DNA from 4 places in the Vibrio gallaecicus genome. Region 1 is predicted to be linked to each of the others. Evidence: predicted binding sites of a transcription regulator. Region 1 holds the regulator's gene; each other region holds the start of a gene.

Region 1 (3,663 bases):
AACGATACTCGTTTTGGCTTATCTGCAGGTCTTGTTTCAACGGATGACTCTGAATGGGAATATTTCGTGGATCATATCCGTGCAGGTATTGTAAACCGTAACCGACAACTGACAGGGGCAAGTGGTGATGCACCATTTGGTGGACCTGGTGCGTCGGGTAACTTACGACCAAGTGCTTACTACGCTGCGGATTACTGTGCTTATCCAATGGCTTCAATGGAAGGTGGAGAGACATTGCTGCCCGCGACATTTAGCCCAGGTATTGAACTTTAAATAAATCACTGAATATAAAGCTTAAATACTAGCCTTATCTCGATGTAAGGCTAGTCATAATAATAAAAACTCTGGTGATTGCTTATTCATGGAAAGCTTCTGCCAGTGACAATGATTGCAAAATGGCTGCGGCATAAGCGGTAGCTTATCTTCTTAATCCAATATCTCTAGCTTGCTAGTACCCTCGACAAGGAGTCACCATGACGCCCGATCTATTATTCAGCTCATTATGGAACGATTATATTCAACGTTTATGCCCTTCAGCAGCTCAAGTTCAGCAGCTGTTGAAAGAAGACGAAGCGTTGATCAACGACCATATTGCACTGCGAACTTTCAACGTAGCCCCGCTTGGCATTGATACTCTAGCCAAACCATTTATAGATCTAGGCTATCAAGCTTGTGGTGATTATCTTTTCGAAAGTAAAAAATTAGTCGCGAAGCATTTTGAACACCCAGATCCAAATCAACCAAAAGTGTTCATTAGTGAACTTAAAGTTGAAGAGTGTTCAGCGGAGTTACAAACAATCGTTGCTAAGCTTGTGAAGCAATTGGACACCAATAAGCTAAAAGGTCATGAGTTCCTATTTGGTGGGCGACTATGGGATTTAAGCTTTGTGGATTTCCAAGTGTTGGCAAAAGAAAGTGAGTACGCTTCTTGGCTTGCGGCACATGGTTATGGGGCAAACCATTTCACAGTAAGTGTGAATCAACTGAATAAGTTTGATGAAGTTCAGTCTGTGAATGACTACTTGAGAGATGAAGGTTTTACTATCAATAGTGCTGGTGGAGAAGTAAAAGGATCACCTGAAGTGCTTCTTGAACAATCTTCAACGATGGCGGATAAAGTCGCGGTTACTTTCACCGAAGGTGTCGAAATGATCCCGGGTGGCTTTTACGAATTTGCTAAGCGCTACGTGATGGCAAATGGGGAAATCTATACTGGTTTTGTTGCGGCTTCTGCCGATAAGATTTTTGAAAGTACAGATAGCTAATCTAACTTGTGTTCTCTAGAGGCTTTCATTACTAAGCCCTAGAACCTAGAACCTAGAACCTAGAACCTAGAACCTAGAACCTAGAACCTAGAACCTAGAACCTAGAACCTAGAACCTAGAACCTAGAACCTAGAACCTAGAGCCTAGAAAAGAAAAAGCCACCAACTTTGCAGCTGGTGGCTTTAATATTTGTCTCGGCTTTTAATTGCTAGCTAGAGCGATTAAAAATTAGCGAGTACCGTAAACAACGATAGTCTTACCGTGAGCTGAAATTAAGTTCTGCTCTTCTAGCATCTTCAAGATACGACCAACAGTCTCACGTGAACAGCCAACAATCTGACCGATCTCTTGACGAGTGATCTTGATTTGCATGCCGTCTGGGTGAGTCATTGCATCTGGCTGTTTAGCTAGGTTTAGTAGCGTTTGAGCGATACGACCAGTCACGTCAAGGAAAGCTAAGTCACCTACTTTTTGGCTAGTCACTTGTAGACGATTAGCCATTTGAGATGATAGACGCATTAAGATGTCTGGGTTCACTTGGATAAGTTGACGGAATTTCTTAAATGAAATTTCAGCCACTTCACAAGGAGATTTAGCACGAACCCAAGCAGTACGCTCTTGGTCTTCTTCAAATAGACCAAGCTCACCAATAAAGTCACCTTGGTTTAGGTAAGAAAGAATCATCTCCTTACCTTCTTCATCTTTGATTAGAACCGCAACAGAACCTTTTACGATGTAGTACAAGGTTTCCGCTTTTTCACCAGCGTGAATTAGCGTGCTTTTAGAAGGGTACTTATGAATATGACAATGTGACAGAAACCATTCTAATGTTGGATCGGTTTGAGGTTTACCTAGAACCATAATATCTCACTTCCTCTGCAGGGTATGCTTGCTGCTTTCCGTATTAATTAGCTAAGCCTAAATTAGGCTTTAGGGTAAGAGCACTTTTTCAGTGCTGCAAGCTATCTTTTGTTTCGGACTAAAATAGTATCCTTTTTCAGTCACTATTTCTTGATTTTAATCGTGACCAAGCTGCGATTTTTTACGCAAAATTGTGCACATGATCACGGTATGAAAAGTAACCTGATAAAATGACGTTCTGTTAACCTATTTTTCCAGTTTCAATCAGCTGTTGAAGGATAGGTCTAACAATGAGCTCCATAGCAAAGCTCATCTTCCCGCCTGGCACGACTAGCGTATTATGTCGCGACATAAATGAGCCATCAATCATTGCTAAAAGGTATGGGAAATCGACATTTTTAATGCCACGCAATCGAATGACTACGAAGCTTTCATCTAAACTAGGGATTCCTTTTGCGTTCAGAGGGTTTGATGTATCGACTGTCGGAACACGTTGGAAGTTGATATGAGTACGTGAAAATTGTGGTGTAATGTAATTCAAATAGTCGTCCATTGAACGAACAATGGAGTCCATTACCGCTTCACGAGAATGCCCTCGGTCGCGAGTATCTCGGACGAACTTTTGAATCCACTCTAAGTTTACGATGGGTACCATGCCAATCAATAAATCGACATGTTGTGAGGCATTAATGTCGCCATCCACAACACCACCGTGTAGTCCTTCATAGAACATCACATCCGAGTTTTCAGGAATATCCTGCCAAGGCGTGAAAGTGCCTGGCATTTGATTATATGGAACGGCTTCATCAAAAGTATGAAGGTAGCGGCGTACTTGCCCTGTACCTTCATTACCATATTTACGGAAAAACTCAGCCAGTGCTCCAAAGTCGTTGGCTTGTGGGCCAAAGTAACTGATGTGCTTTCCTTGTTCGCGTGCTTTACGGATCTCTACATCCATTTCTGGGCGAGTGAAGCGGTGAAAGCTATCGCCTTCTACCCATGCTGCCTTTACGTCCATCATATTGAACATTTTTCTAAAGGCTTCGGAAGTTGTAGTTGTACCGGCTCCTGATGAACCCGTTACTGCGATAATTGGATGTTTAGCGGACATGACAACCCTTGTCTTTGTAGTAACTTACTTGTTAGCAATCGCTTTCACTATAACATGGCTCACTGGCTAGCGCAGCATAGCTCCCTGCCATACGGTTACTCTACTTATTGTTGTTCTTTGATTCCATTCATTGCTTAAACTCAACTTCACATTGTATGACGTAGCTGAATATCAACAGTTTCGTGCAACTCAGAAAAGACGATATTGGCATCGCCTGTCTTCAGTTGGTTTTTTACTTGGTCAATTTTATTTTGTAGAGAAATTTCAACATCCCCGTAATCAGTACCTTCACGAAGCACAAACTCCTTAACGAGGTTTTCTAATGTTTCAGGTGCAATGTCTTGCCATGGAATGATCATAAATACATCTCTATTTTACGGTCAGCTTTTGGTTAGAACCTTATTGGTTCATGGAAATGACGAAAGA
Region 2 (3,663 bases), 1.4 Mb from region 1:
TTAGCCAATTGTGAATTACTTAGTTGTAAATGAGTGAGACCTAACCTTGAGTTTTAGCGTAGTGATATATGAATTTAAACATCAAGCACTTAGCTGGTAAGCACTTGATGTTTAGTTAAAGATAAACATTAAAGTATCATTAGGTGACGGGAAGGATTCTCATACAGTTTGTCGACCCAGCAACATCCATAATATCCCCCTGAGTAATAATGACGAGGTCACCAAACTTCAAGTGATTTTTGCTTTTTAGGTTCTTAAGTGTTGATAAAGCAATATCTAAGCTATCATCTTCATCGGTCTCAAAATAGATAGGAGTGACGCCTCTATACAACGCACAGCGGTTAAGTGTTTCTTCATTTCGAGATAAAGCATAAATGGGCATGTCAGCACTGAGCCGTGACATCATTAAGGCTGTTCTACCTGATTCAGTCAAAGTGACGACGCCTTTGATTCCTTCCATATGGTTTGCTGAATAGATAGTTGCCATAGAAACTGTTTCCTCAGCCGTGACAAACGTGCGATCAATTCGGTAGTTGGATTGATTAACCGAAGCCATCTTCTCTGCCCCGACACACACTTCAGCCATCGATTTCACGGTTTCAATTGGGTAATCACCCGCAGCGGTTTCACCTGATAGCATCACCGCATCGGTTCCATCTAATACTGCGTTTGCAACATCCATCACTTCTGCTCGTGTTGGCATGGGCGCGGACATCATAGATTCCATCATTTGTGTCGCAGTAATGACAGTTCGATTAAGCGCTCTAGCACGCCTTATAAGCTGCTTTTGAACCCCAACAAGTTCTGGGTCGCCAATTTCAACTCCAAGGTCCCCACGGGCGACCATGACAACATCTGAAGCCATAATGATGTCGTCCATACTCTCTTCAGTTGCAACTGTCTCTGCTCTTTCAACTTTAGCAACTAAATGCGCTTCAAGACCCGCTTCACGTGCAAGCTTGCGGGCATAAATCATATCTGCACCATTTCTTGGGAAAGATATTGCTAAAAAATCCACCTTGATCTGAGCTGCTGTGACGATATCTCTTTTGTCTTTTTCTGTCAGCGCTTCAGCAGAAAGCCCACCACCTTTTTTATTGATACCTTTATTGTTCGACAAGGGGCCGCCAATGGTAACTTTAGTGTGAACTTTACAGCCTTCGACTTCTGTGACTTGCAGCTGAACACGTCCATCATCCAGTAGTAAAACATCCCCGGAACAAACATCATTGGGAAGTTCTTTATAATCAAGTCCTACCGACTCATTTGTGCCTTCACCTAAGCCAAGGCTACTATCAAGTGTAAAGTTATCACCGATAGTTAACTGAACTTTGCCATCCTTAAAAGTCGACACTCGAATTTTTGGTCCTTGTAAGTCCCCTAAGATAGCGACTTGAGTTCCTAATTTTGCAGCTATGGCTCTTACTTTTTGAGCTCGAAGAATATGATCTTCACTGGTCCCGTGAGAAAAGTTCATACGAACAACGTTTGCACCTGCTTTGATTATTTCTTCAAGAACGTTGTCTTTATCTGTTGATGGACCAAGTGTTGTGACAATTTTTGTTTTTCGTAATTCAGCTGTCATTGGAGTCTCCTGTGTTCAACTAAATTAAGTATATGCATTAATGCCCATTTTATTTGGAGAGGCCATACAAATTAGAGAATTCGAAGGAAAATAATAAAGAAATACAGCTATCATTGGTATGTGTGTGGATATTTTACTTAAAAAAATAAGCCAGTATTTGTTAGAAAAAGTGTTAATTTTTATTGAACTATTTGACTAGATACACAAAGATTCGTGTATATACGTGATGCCTGTCACGGCGATATACCAAGTGACTTCACAATTACTTCGCAAAGTAAAAAAATTGCTTTGTTAATGATTTCTGGAGCATAAAATGTACATGGCTCAACCGGGCCATATTGATCATATCAAACAGGTCAATGCTGGTCGTGTATATAAACTAATAGACCTTAAAGGTCCCATTTCTCGTATCGATTTGTCCAAGCAAAGTCAGTTGGCTCCGGCGAGTATTACCAAAATTACTCGTGAACTCATTGAAGCGCATCTTATTCATGAAACTACAGTTCAAGAAGCGACAAGTCGAGGTCGCCCTGCAGTTGGTTTACAAACCAACAATGAGGGCTGGCAATTTTTATCGATGCGCCTTGGGCGAGGCTATTTGACGATCGCACTCCATGAATTAGGAGGCGATGTTTTAATTGATACCAAAATTGATATTCATGAAATTGATCAAGATGATGTATTGGCTCGCCTTCTTCATGAAATCGATGAATTTTTTCAAACCTATTCCGAGCAACTAGATCGAGTAACGAGTATTGCAATTACGTTACCGGGTTTAGTGAATTCTGAAGAGGGGATAGTGCTACAAATGCCTCACTATAATGTAGAGAACTTAGCACTAGGTCCTGAAATCTATAAAGAAACGGGTTTACCGGTTTTTATCGCGAATGACACAAGAGCGTGGGCATTGGCTGAGAAATTATTTGGTAACTCCCAAAACAATGAAAATTCCGTCCTTATCTCGATCCACCACGGTCTTGGCGCCGGGATTATTTTAGATGGGCGAGTATTGCAAGGTCGACACGGTAACATCGGCGAGCTAGGTCATATTCAAATCGATAAGAATGGCAAACAGTGCCATTGTGGAAACCGGGGCTGTTTAGAAACGGTTGCAAGCTCCAAAGCGATTCGAGAGCAAGTCACAGAACGAATTGCAAATGGCGAACAATCGAGCTTAAGTGAGCTAGAAACAATTTCTTTGGAAAATATTTGCGGAGCTGCTGCACAAGGTGATCCTCTTGCTGTTGAAGTTATAGAGCAACTTGGTCAATACTTAGGTTCTGCGATAGCGATGGTGATTAATCTGTTTAACCCTGAAAAAATCTTGATTGGTGGTGCAATTAACCAAGCTAAAGAGGTTTTGTTTCCTGTCATTCAAAAGTGTATTGAAGAGCAGTCTTTACCTGTTTACCAGCAAGACCTTGAGTTAGTAGAGTCTCGTTTTTATAAGCAAGCGACAATGCCAGGTGCTGCTTTGGTTAAACAAGCACTTTTCGATGGTCAATTGCTAATGAAAGTGATTGAAGGTTAACGGGTATTAGTCAAATCTAACTATTGTTTAGCGTGCCGAGTTCTTGTGATTTGCTTTAACATTTTTAGAGTTTATCTTTAGAAACGTTTTTATTGATATCTAAGCTTATTGACTTGGGCTATGGTAACTATAGATATAATTATAGTTATAGTGATTACTAGGGTGTTGTATGTCTGGAGTTTTAAACTCAGTTGACCAAAGAACTAAGCTCGTTGGTGAAAACCGACTTGAGCTGCTTTTGTTTAGTTTAAATAGTCGTCAACTTTTCGCGATTAACGTATTTAAAGTTAAAGAAGTTTTAAAAGTCCCACCTTTAACTCGATTACCAGGGGCTCATCATCACATAACAGGTGTGGCTTCACTACGCGGTGAATCTGTGCCTGTTATCGATCTTCGAAGTGCAATTGGCTTTCCTCCCTCAAGAGATGACTCACAAGAACAAAATCTTATCATCACGGAATATAACCGAAGTGTGCAAGGTTTCCTTGTGGGGCAAGTCCGTAATATTGTTAATACGGCATGGACTGAAATCCAGCCACCTCCAAGA
Region 3 (3,663 bases), 870 kb from region 1:
AGGTTTAGTCACATAGTCATCAGCACCAGTTTCAAGCCCCGCAACGTGGTCAAAGTCATCATCGCTTGCAGTCAGCATTAAGATCTTACCTTGGTATTGGGAGCGTGTCTGTCGGCAGATTGTCAGTCCATCAGTTACAGGAAGCATCAAATCAAGTAGAACAATATCTGGTTGCTCATTGATGATCGTTTGTGCGGCATTACTGCCATCGTCTAAAGCACTGACATCGAAGTTTTGTGTGATGAAGTAATCTTTCAACATCTTCTGCAGCTTTAAGTCGTCTTCAATGATAAGCATTGTTGGGTGTGTCATTCTGTATCAACCTTGTTGTACTTATGCTTTGTAGTTCTTAAGTTAAGAGCACCTTTAATGGTTTGTATTCTAACGGGGTAAACGACATTTCCATACATAACCAAGACAGTAAATTACACTTTTAACTCATAAAATTCTCCCATACTCAAAACTGGGACAAACACATGAAATCTTATCGCACTCTTTTACTGGCTACTCCTCTTATTATTCTCGCTGGATGCAACTCTGGATCACCTGGCAGCTCGACTAAACCAAGTACAGTGGATAAGCCTTTAGCAAACTATGACTTTTCCGAGCAAGCTAAGGCTCAGTTAGTGGGTGAACGCCAACAAATACTTGAAGTGATGCGTTTGTCTTATGGTGGGACCACTTATTCAAGTATGAAATTCGCCGAAGCGTTAGGCGAAGCGACACTCGTTAAATTGTCGGACAGTAATGGTAAAAGTGTCGATCTTTACCTACAAAGTGCAGAGGGTTCTGAGCCTTGTGTTATTTATCAAAACGCAGAAGACTTTGAGACCTTCCCATGTAGCCAATCCACTCGTTCTGTTTCAAATGAAACCACATTGATTAGTAGCGCTACATCGGATATGAAGCGACCAGTTCAGGTGGAGTTCTACACGGAAGCTGAAGAGCACATCGGTAGCATAGGCTCAACTTTACTGACCCCACAAGTGAAAGATAACCAAGTCAACATTCAAACTTCATTTGCGTTCAATAAGTTTTATAAAGTTGTTTTTGCAGACGATGGTACAGGCGAAAGAATTAACTCAACGTTGGGTTATACAACTTACTTACAGTTGGATGAAATTGTGAAAGCGAACCAAGGAACCAATATGGAAATGCAATTTAACAATCATATTGGAGGAAGTGCTGACGATGACATTAATATGTATACCGGACTTTTGATTAAAGATAACGATATGGACACGGTTGTCACGGCAACGGGTTCTGTTTTCTCTGGCGGGACGGATTTATTTTCAGCAGGTAAACAGCGTACTTTGATTCGTTCAAATGCAGCAAAAGCGATCGAGAAAAACCAACAAATAGGGGTGCATAGTTGGGGGCAGGGGGACAAGACAGCGAAAGACTTCCCATATACTGACGAAAGCCATCGTAAGCAGGCGACCTATTTCAAAAAAATGATGGGCGATAAGGGCATCGACTTTTATCTGTTTACTCTGGATTCAGCACCTGCAAACGGAGCACACTGGGTAACCAAAGCTGATTCAGATAAATATAGTTTCATTACTCAAATAAAGTAGCAAATACACATTAGATTGAAATATCTGACACTCTTAAATACATGAAGGAGGCAGTTTGTTGCGAATATAAACGTAACAGTCTGTCTCTTTTCTTTTATAAAAATCTTCTCTCTAACCAAACTTCCTTCCATCTTTGATCATCCTCTTACTTGTTTATTTGTCACATTCTCGGTTCACTATTTGTACTGGTTTTTGTTTTTTTATACCCATAATTTCAGACCTGAGAGTTGGTGTATTGCTTTCTTTTTTGACTGTTTTTAAGGGCTTTTTTATAAACAAAATACCGCGTAATTAGCTTTTTTAAATGCTTATTCAATAAAAAGATTAGAGATCTAATTAAATTATTTAAGGTCGATCTGGCTTGTTTTTGTGATTCAGGTCTCAAATTTGAGCTTAATAAACGGGTATTTTTGATTTTGAAGAGCAGTTCTGTGCCTAATAACGGCGAAATTTGCTTAGAGTACAAAGGAAATGTATTTACACATGATCACATCAGTACCTTGGATGATGTATCCCGATATAGAGCAAGATCCTAACGAAAAATGGATCTTTTCTGAGCCATCAGCAGAAGATGGTGATGAAGTTTTCAGTCTCATTGCAGCATGCCCTCCTCTTGATGTTAATTCATCATATTGCAACTTCCTTCAGTCATCACACTTCAGCCGAACTTGTATCATCGCAAGATCGAACGGTGAAATAGCCGGTTTTATTTCTGGTTACAGAAAACCAGACGATCCAAATACTTTATTCGTATGGCAAGTTGCAGTTTCTCCCCGTTTCAGAGGTAAAGGGCTAGCTTTTAAAATGCTCAGCGAATTACTCGGACGAGACTTTCTTAATACTGTAACGGCTGTTGAAACGACAATAACGGAAGATAACGCCGCTTCTTGGGCATTGTTCAAAAAACTGGACGCCGAGAATGATCAGCAGGGTGAAGTCAGCACATTTCTAGATGAAAAAACACATTTTAAAGGGAAACACGATACGGAATATTTGTATCGAATCCCGTTAAACAATTCTAAAAAATAGGAAACCAAACGGTCTCATCATGGATATTTTTAACAAGCAAGAATCAAAAGTACGTTCTTACTCAAATAGCTTCCCTGTCATTTTTACAAAAGCGAAAGGTTGCTGGCTAGAAACAGACAAAGGCGAACGTTACCTAGATTTCCTTGCTGGTGCAGGATCACTGAATTACGGACACAATAACCCTGAGCTGAAGCAATCATTGCTGGACTACATTGAGATGGATGGCATCACTCATGGTCTAGACATGCATTCATCAGCAAAGGCTGGTTTCTTAACCGCGCTTCAACGCGACATTCTTCACCCTAGAGGTTTGGACTATAAGGTTCAATTTACAGGTCCTACAGGAACCAATGCCGTAGAAGCAGCACTTAAACTTGCTCGAAAAGTAAAAGGTCGCAGCTCAATTGTGGCGTTTACCAATGGTTTCCATGGTTGTACAGCTGGAGCATTAGCAGCTACCGGTAACCAACACCACCGTCAAGGCGCTGGTATGAGCTTAAACCAAGTAACACGAATTCCATTTGAAGGTTATGCCGACATTGATGGTCTTAAATTGTTTGAAACTATGCTTTCAGATAATTCAGCAGGAATGGATAAGCCAGCCGCTGTTTTACTAGAAACGGTACAAGGTGAAGGCGGGCTGAACGTTGCATCTAATGAGTGGTTACAGCGCCTAGATAAAATCTGTAAAGCGCATGATATTTTAATGATTGTTGATGACATTCAAGCGGGTTGTGGTCGTACAGGCACATTCTTCAGTTTTGAACCGTCAGGCATTAAACCCGATATGGTGACGTTATCTAAGTCTATCGGTGGTTATGGTTTACCTATGGCCGTGGTTTTACTTGCCCCTGAATTGGATATTTGGAAAGCAGGTGAGCATAACGGTACTTTCCGTGGGAATAACCATGCATTCGTTACCGCTGCTAAAGCGATTGAACTTTACTGGTCTGATAATCAATTTGAAGCGCATATTGCCTCATGTTCATCGAAAATTTCAGAAGTCATTCAGCGCAATGTTAAACGCCATCCAGATCTTTTTGCACAGCAGAAAGGC
Region 4 (3,663 bases), on a different replicon from region 1:
CAAGTTGCTCAACTGACTAGCGAAGTTAATGCACTTAAAAACGAACAATCAACAGCAGAAATGAAAGCGAAGCAAGCCGCAGATTCAGCAATGGCAGCGCAAGAAGAAGCTGCTCGTGCCAATGAGCGTATTGATAATATTGCTCAGTCATACACAAAATAGTTAAGTAAATCGATAATACATAACCGATTAATTTTACTGACTATCGCCGTTTACCCTTAGTAAGGATAAACGGCTTTTTTATGCGTGTTGATTGATGGAAGGCAAAGCTAAGGTGAAACAATTTCAACAGGTACACCATTTTGCGCAAAAATGACGGCTTTTGCTTTAGAGTCAGACAATTGAGCATCCTGTAGCCACCACTCTAATTCAACAGGTACATTTAGAGCTTTTTGTGATCCGTCACTACGTGTCAAAGGTTCATGCGCCTCAATAAACACACTTCTATCAGGCTCAAGAGCAATTTTTATCGGCTCATTAATAATCGTCACCTTCTCGCCTTTGTGCACTTTTTCAAATAACCATTCAATATCTTTCGGTTCCATCCTAATGCAACCAGAGCTGACCCTAAGTCCTATACCGAAATCTTTATTAGTACCATGGATAAGATAGTCACCTGCGCCATAGGCGAGTCGTAAAGCATATTGACCCAATGGGTTTTCAGGACCCGCAGGCACAACTGGTGGAAGTTCTATCCCTTTTTCTAAATATTCAGCTCGAATCGATTTAGGCGGCGTCCAGGTTGGGTTGGGTCTTTTTTGGCTTATTTTTGTTGTCATTTCAGGTGTATCACGCCCAACTCTTCCGATTCCGACCGGAAACACATGCACTTGATTTTTTTCAGGTTCAAAATAGTACAAACGAAGTTCGGCAAGGTTGATGACAATACCTTCACGGAGAGTGTTAGGCAGAATGAATCGAGTCGGGATACTTAGCACATATCCTTCATTTGGAAGAAAGGGATCAATGCCTTTATTCGCCGCCATTAACGATAAAAAACCGACGTCATACTTCTTAGCTATCTCTGCGAGCGTTTCACCTTTCACCACTTCATGTAGTTGAATCCGCCCGACAACGCGGCTTTCGTCTGTTGGCAATGGGAAAGTTGCTGCAAGTAAGTGAGAAGAACAGAGCCCTAAAGCGAGAGTCAGTACTTTCAATCTTCCTTTAATATTATTGAATATTGGTCGCTTAAACTCGCAAGGCATAGTATTTCCTAAATAACTCTATATTTAGAGTTTAGATTATCTATGTTTATAAGTATCAACAACCAGAATGATTGATATACATGCCCCATGCATAATTTCCGTTCAGTTTCGTATTTATTACAACTAAGAAATCACTTACTTCTTCTGACTTTCTTCTTCGAGATGGCTGTATTTAACTCGATAAGTGGTCTATATGAGTAATGGAAATGCAATCATATGCACCTATTCACATTGTAAAATAGAGAATATGGGTAACAAAAACGATTGCCCATAAAGTTTCAACATATTTGGTTATCAATAATCATAAAATTCAATAGCTGAACTCATTCTGTGACAAAGCTCTCAAGGAACCCTTATTTAACTCGCTAATATTGCTTCAACAGAACGAATTCAATTCAACAGAATTGGTAATTTACAAACCTGTTCCGTAAATTACCGTTTAACTTTGGAGAACGACAATGGCAACCCCTCACATTAATGCACAACTTGGTGATTTCGCTGAAACGGTTCTTATGCCTGGTGACCCGCTTCGCGCAAAATACATTGCAGAAACGTTCCTTGATGATGTAAAGCAAGTTTGTGATGTTCGTAACATGTTCGGTTACACCGGTACTTACAAAGGCAAAAAAGTTTCTGTTATGGGTCACGGCATGGGTATCCCATCATGCTGCATCTATGTACACGAGCTTATCGCTGAGTTTGGCGTTAAAAACGTTATTCGCGTAGGTAGCTGTGGTGCAGTACGTGACGACGTTAAATTAATGGACGTTGTTATCGGTATGGGTGCATCTACTGACTCTAAAGTAAACCGTATCCGTTTCAACAACCACGATTTCGCGGCAATTGCTGATTACGGTCTTCTTGAAGAAGCAGTAAAACAAGCTCGTTCACAAGAAGTTCCTGTAAAAATAGGTAACGTATTCTCTGCAGACCTTTTCTACACTCCTGAAGCTGATTTATTCGGCAAAATGGAAAAACTAGGCATCCTAGGTGTTGATATGGAAGCGGCTGGTATCTACGGTGTTGCTGCAGATCTAGGTGCTAAAGCACTGACTATCCTAACAGTTTCTGACCACATCATCCGTGGCGAAAAACTAAGCTCTGAAGAGCGTCAAAAGTCGTTCAACGACATGATGAAAGTTGCACTAGAAACTGCAATTAACATCTAATTAATTATTGATAGAAATAGTTAATTGAAAAGAAATACCCAGCAGCTAAGTTCGCTTAGCTGCCCAGATAATCCCGAGGGGGCGATCGTGTCTAACGGCGAGCTGCCAAAAGATGCGGATGGTTTACAACTCAACTTTTGTAAAACATTGGCGTGTAACAACTTTGGCTTGAGCGATGCAAAACGTTATGTTTTGCAACATGCGAACCCTAAGCGTCCAGCGATGGTTTGTCGTGAATGTGGTGCGTTCCCCCCCTTACTTAACAATCGTGAAGTTCTAAACGAATTACATCGTTTACGTCAGCTTCATAGTGATGGACTCCCTGCTTGTCGCAATAATGATTGTGAAAGCTTTGGTCTTTCAGTACACACCCATAAACACCTATACCATGCCTTTGGTTATAGCGGTGACCGCCAGCGATACCGCTGCAAATGCTGCCAATCAACGTTTGTTGATAAATGGTCAGGTTCCAATAAAAAGCTTCTATTTCAAGAAAATCTTATGGGCTTATTGTTCATGGGTTATTCCGTACGTGAAATTTGCCGAAAATTAGAAATTAACCCAAAAACCTTCTATGACCATGTGGATCATATTGCGAGCCGTTGCCGTCGTAAGCTGGCAATGATCGATGCTCGTTGGGTTAACCATGCAAAAGATTATCAATTTGCTTCGCATTACCAACGTTTACAACCAAACAGCAATAATGGCGTTGTGTGGATCGCGACGGGAGAAGCGCATTCTGGATACATTTTATGCCAGCATGTGAACTACTCACACTCAGAAGAGCCTATGGGCGGAGTTGATCATAACCCGTATGACACTGCGTCACGATTTGTCTCTCGTGATCACTCTTCAGAAGCAAATATAGAAACACCCAAACCTTCAGAAAACTTGCGTGAGCGTATCGAGCAGAAGTATCAAACTATTCTTGCCCGTGGCAATGTTGAAGACCCTATGGGAAATTTAACAACATTCTCTTACCCATCTAAAGGTGCATTAATCCGTCCACCTTATACATCTTACGCACACTTTTTACATGTGCTTGATATGTGTAAAGCAGACAAACACGTTTCAATCTATTTACCTCAAGATCCCCTACTAAGATCTGCCGCTCTTAGCGTGTGCTTGCCGCGTATACAAAGCCAAAATATTGACTTAATGTATGTGGAAGAAGATCTATCATGGGATGAAAGTGCTGGTTTTGAAAAGATTGATATTGTGCATATGAGTTGGTGGCGAGATCGCTGGGCAATTGCAAACCAAGAATCAAGCCAAAAAGGCATTTG

Evidence for each region. The regulator CRP, encoded in region 1, controls carbon source genes, mostly activating them, when cyclic AMP is high. The targets are predictions, from matches to a motif close to TGTGANNNNNNTCACA.
Region 2: the regulator CRP is predicted to act here: its motif matches at 1,808-1,823, upstream of mlc (sugar metabolism global transcriptional regulator Mlc).
Region 3: the regulator CRP is predicted to act here: its motif matches at 1,946-1,961, upstream of ectA (diaminobutyrate acetyltransferase).
Region 4: the regulator CRP is predicted to act here: its motif matches at 1,538-1,553, upstream of deoD (purine-nucleoside phosphorylase).

Annotation. Positions count from the first base shown of each region.
Region 1 covers NZ_AP025490.1:2,971,402-2,975,064, reverse strand. The annotation lists gene astD (succinylglutamate-semialdehyde dehydrogenase) at 1-273, shown strand, start outside; gene OCU78_RS13070 (DUF1338 domain-containing protein) at 474-1,265, shown strand; gene crp (cAMP-activated global transcriptional regulator CRP) at 1,494-2,126, opposite strand; gene OCU78_RS13060 (phosphoribulokinase) at 2,368-3,237, opposite strand; gene OCU78_RS13055 (YheU family protein) at 3,384-3,596, opposite strand.
Region 2 covers NZ_AP025490.1:1,085,048-1,088,710, forward strand. The annotation lists gene OCU78_RS04855 (patatin-like phospholipase family protein) at 1-4, shown strand, start outside; gene pyk (pyruvate kinase) at 140-1,585, opposite strand; gene mlc (sugar metabolism global transcriptional regulator Mlc) at 1,899-3,116, shown strand; gene OCU78_RS04870 (chemotaxis protein CheV) at 3,286-3,663, shown strand, end outside.
Region 3 covers NZ_AP025490.1:2,104,489-2,108,151, reverse strand. The annotation lists gene OCU78_RS09095 (response regulator transcription factor) at 1-312, opposite strand, end outside; gene OCU78_RS09090 (alpha/beta hydrolase) at 477-1,577, shown strand; gene ectA (diaminobutyrate acetyltransferase) at 2,061-2,606, shown strand; gene ectB (diaminobutyrate--2-oxoglutarate transaminase) at 2,626-3,663, shown strand, end outside.
Region 4 covers NZ_AP025491.1:1,801,916-1,805,578, reverse strand. The annotation lists gene OCU78_RS22840 (Lpp/OprI family alanine-zipper lipoprotein) at 1-162, shown strand, start outside; gene OCU78_RS22835 (L,D-transpeptidase family protein) at 270-1,208, opposite strand; gene deoD (purine-nucleoside phosphorylase) at 1,667-2,377, shown strand; gene OCU78_RS22825 (IS1 family transposase) at 2,465-3,663, shown strand, end outside.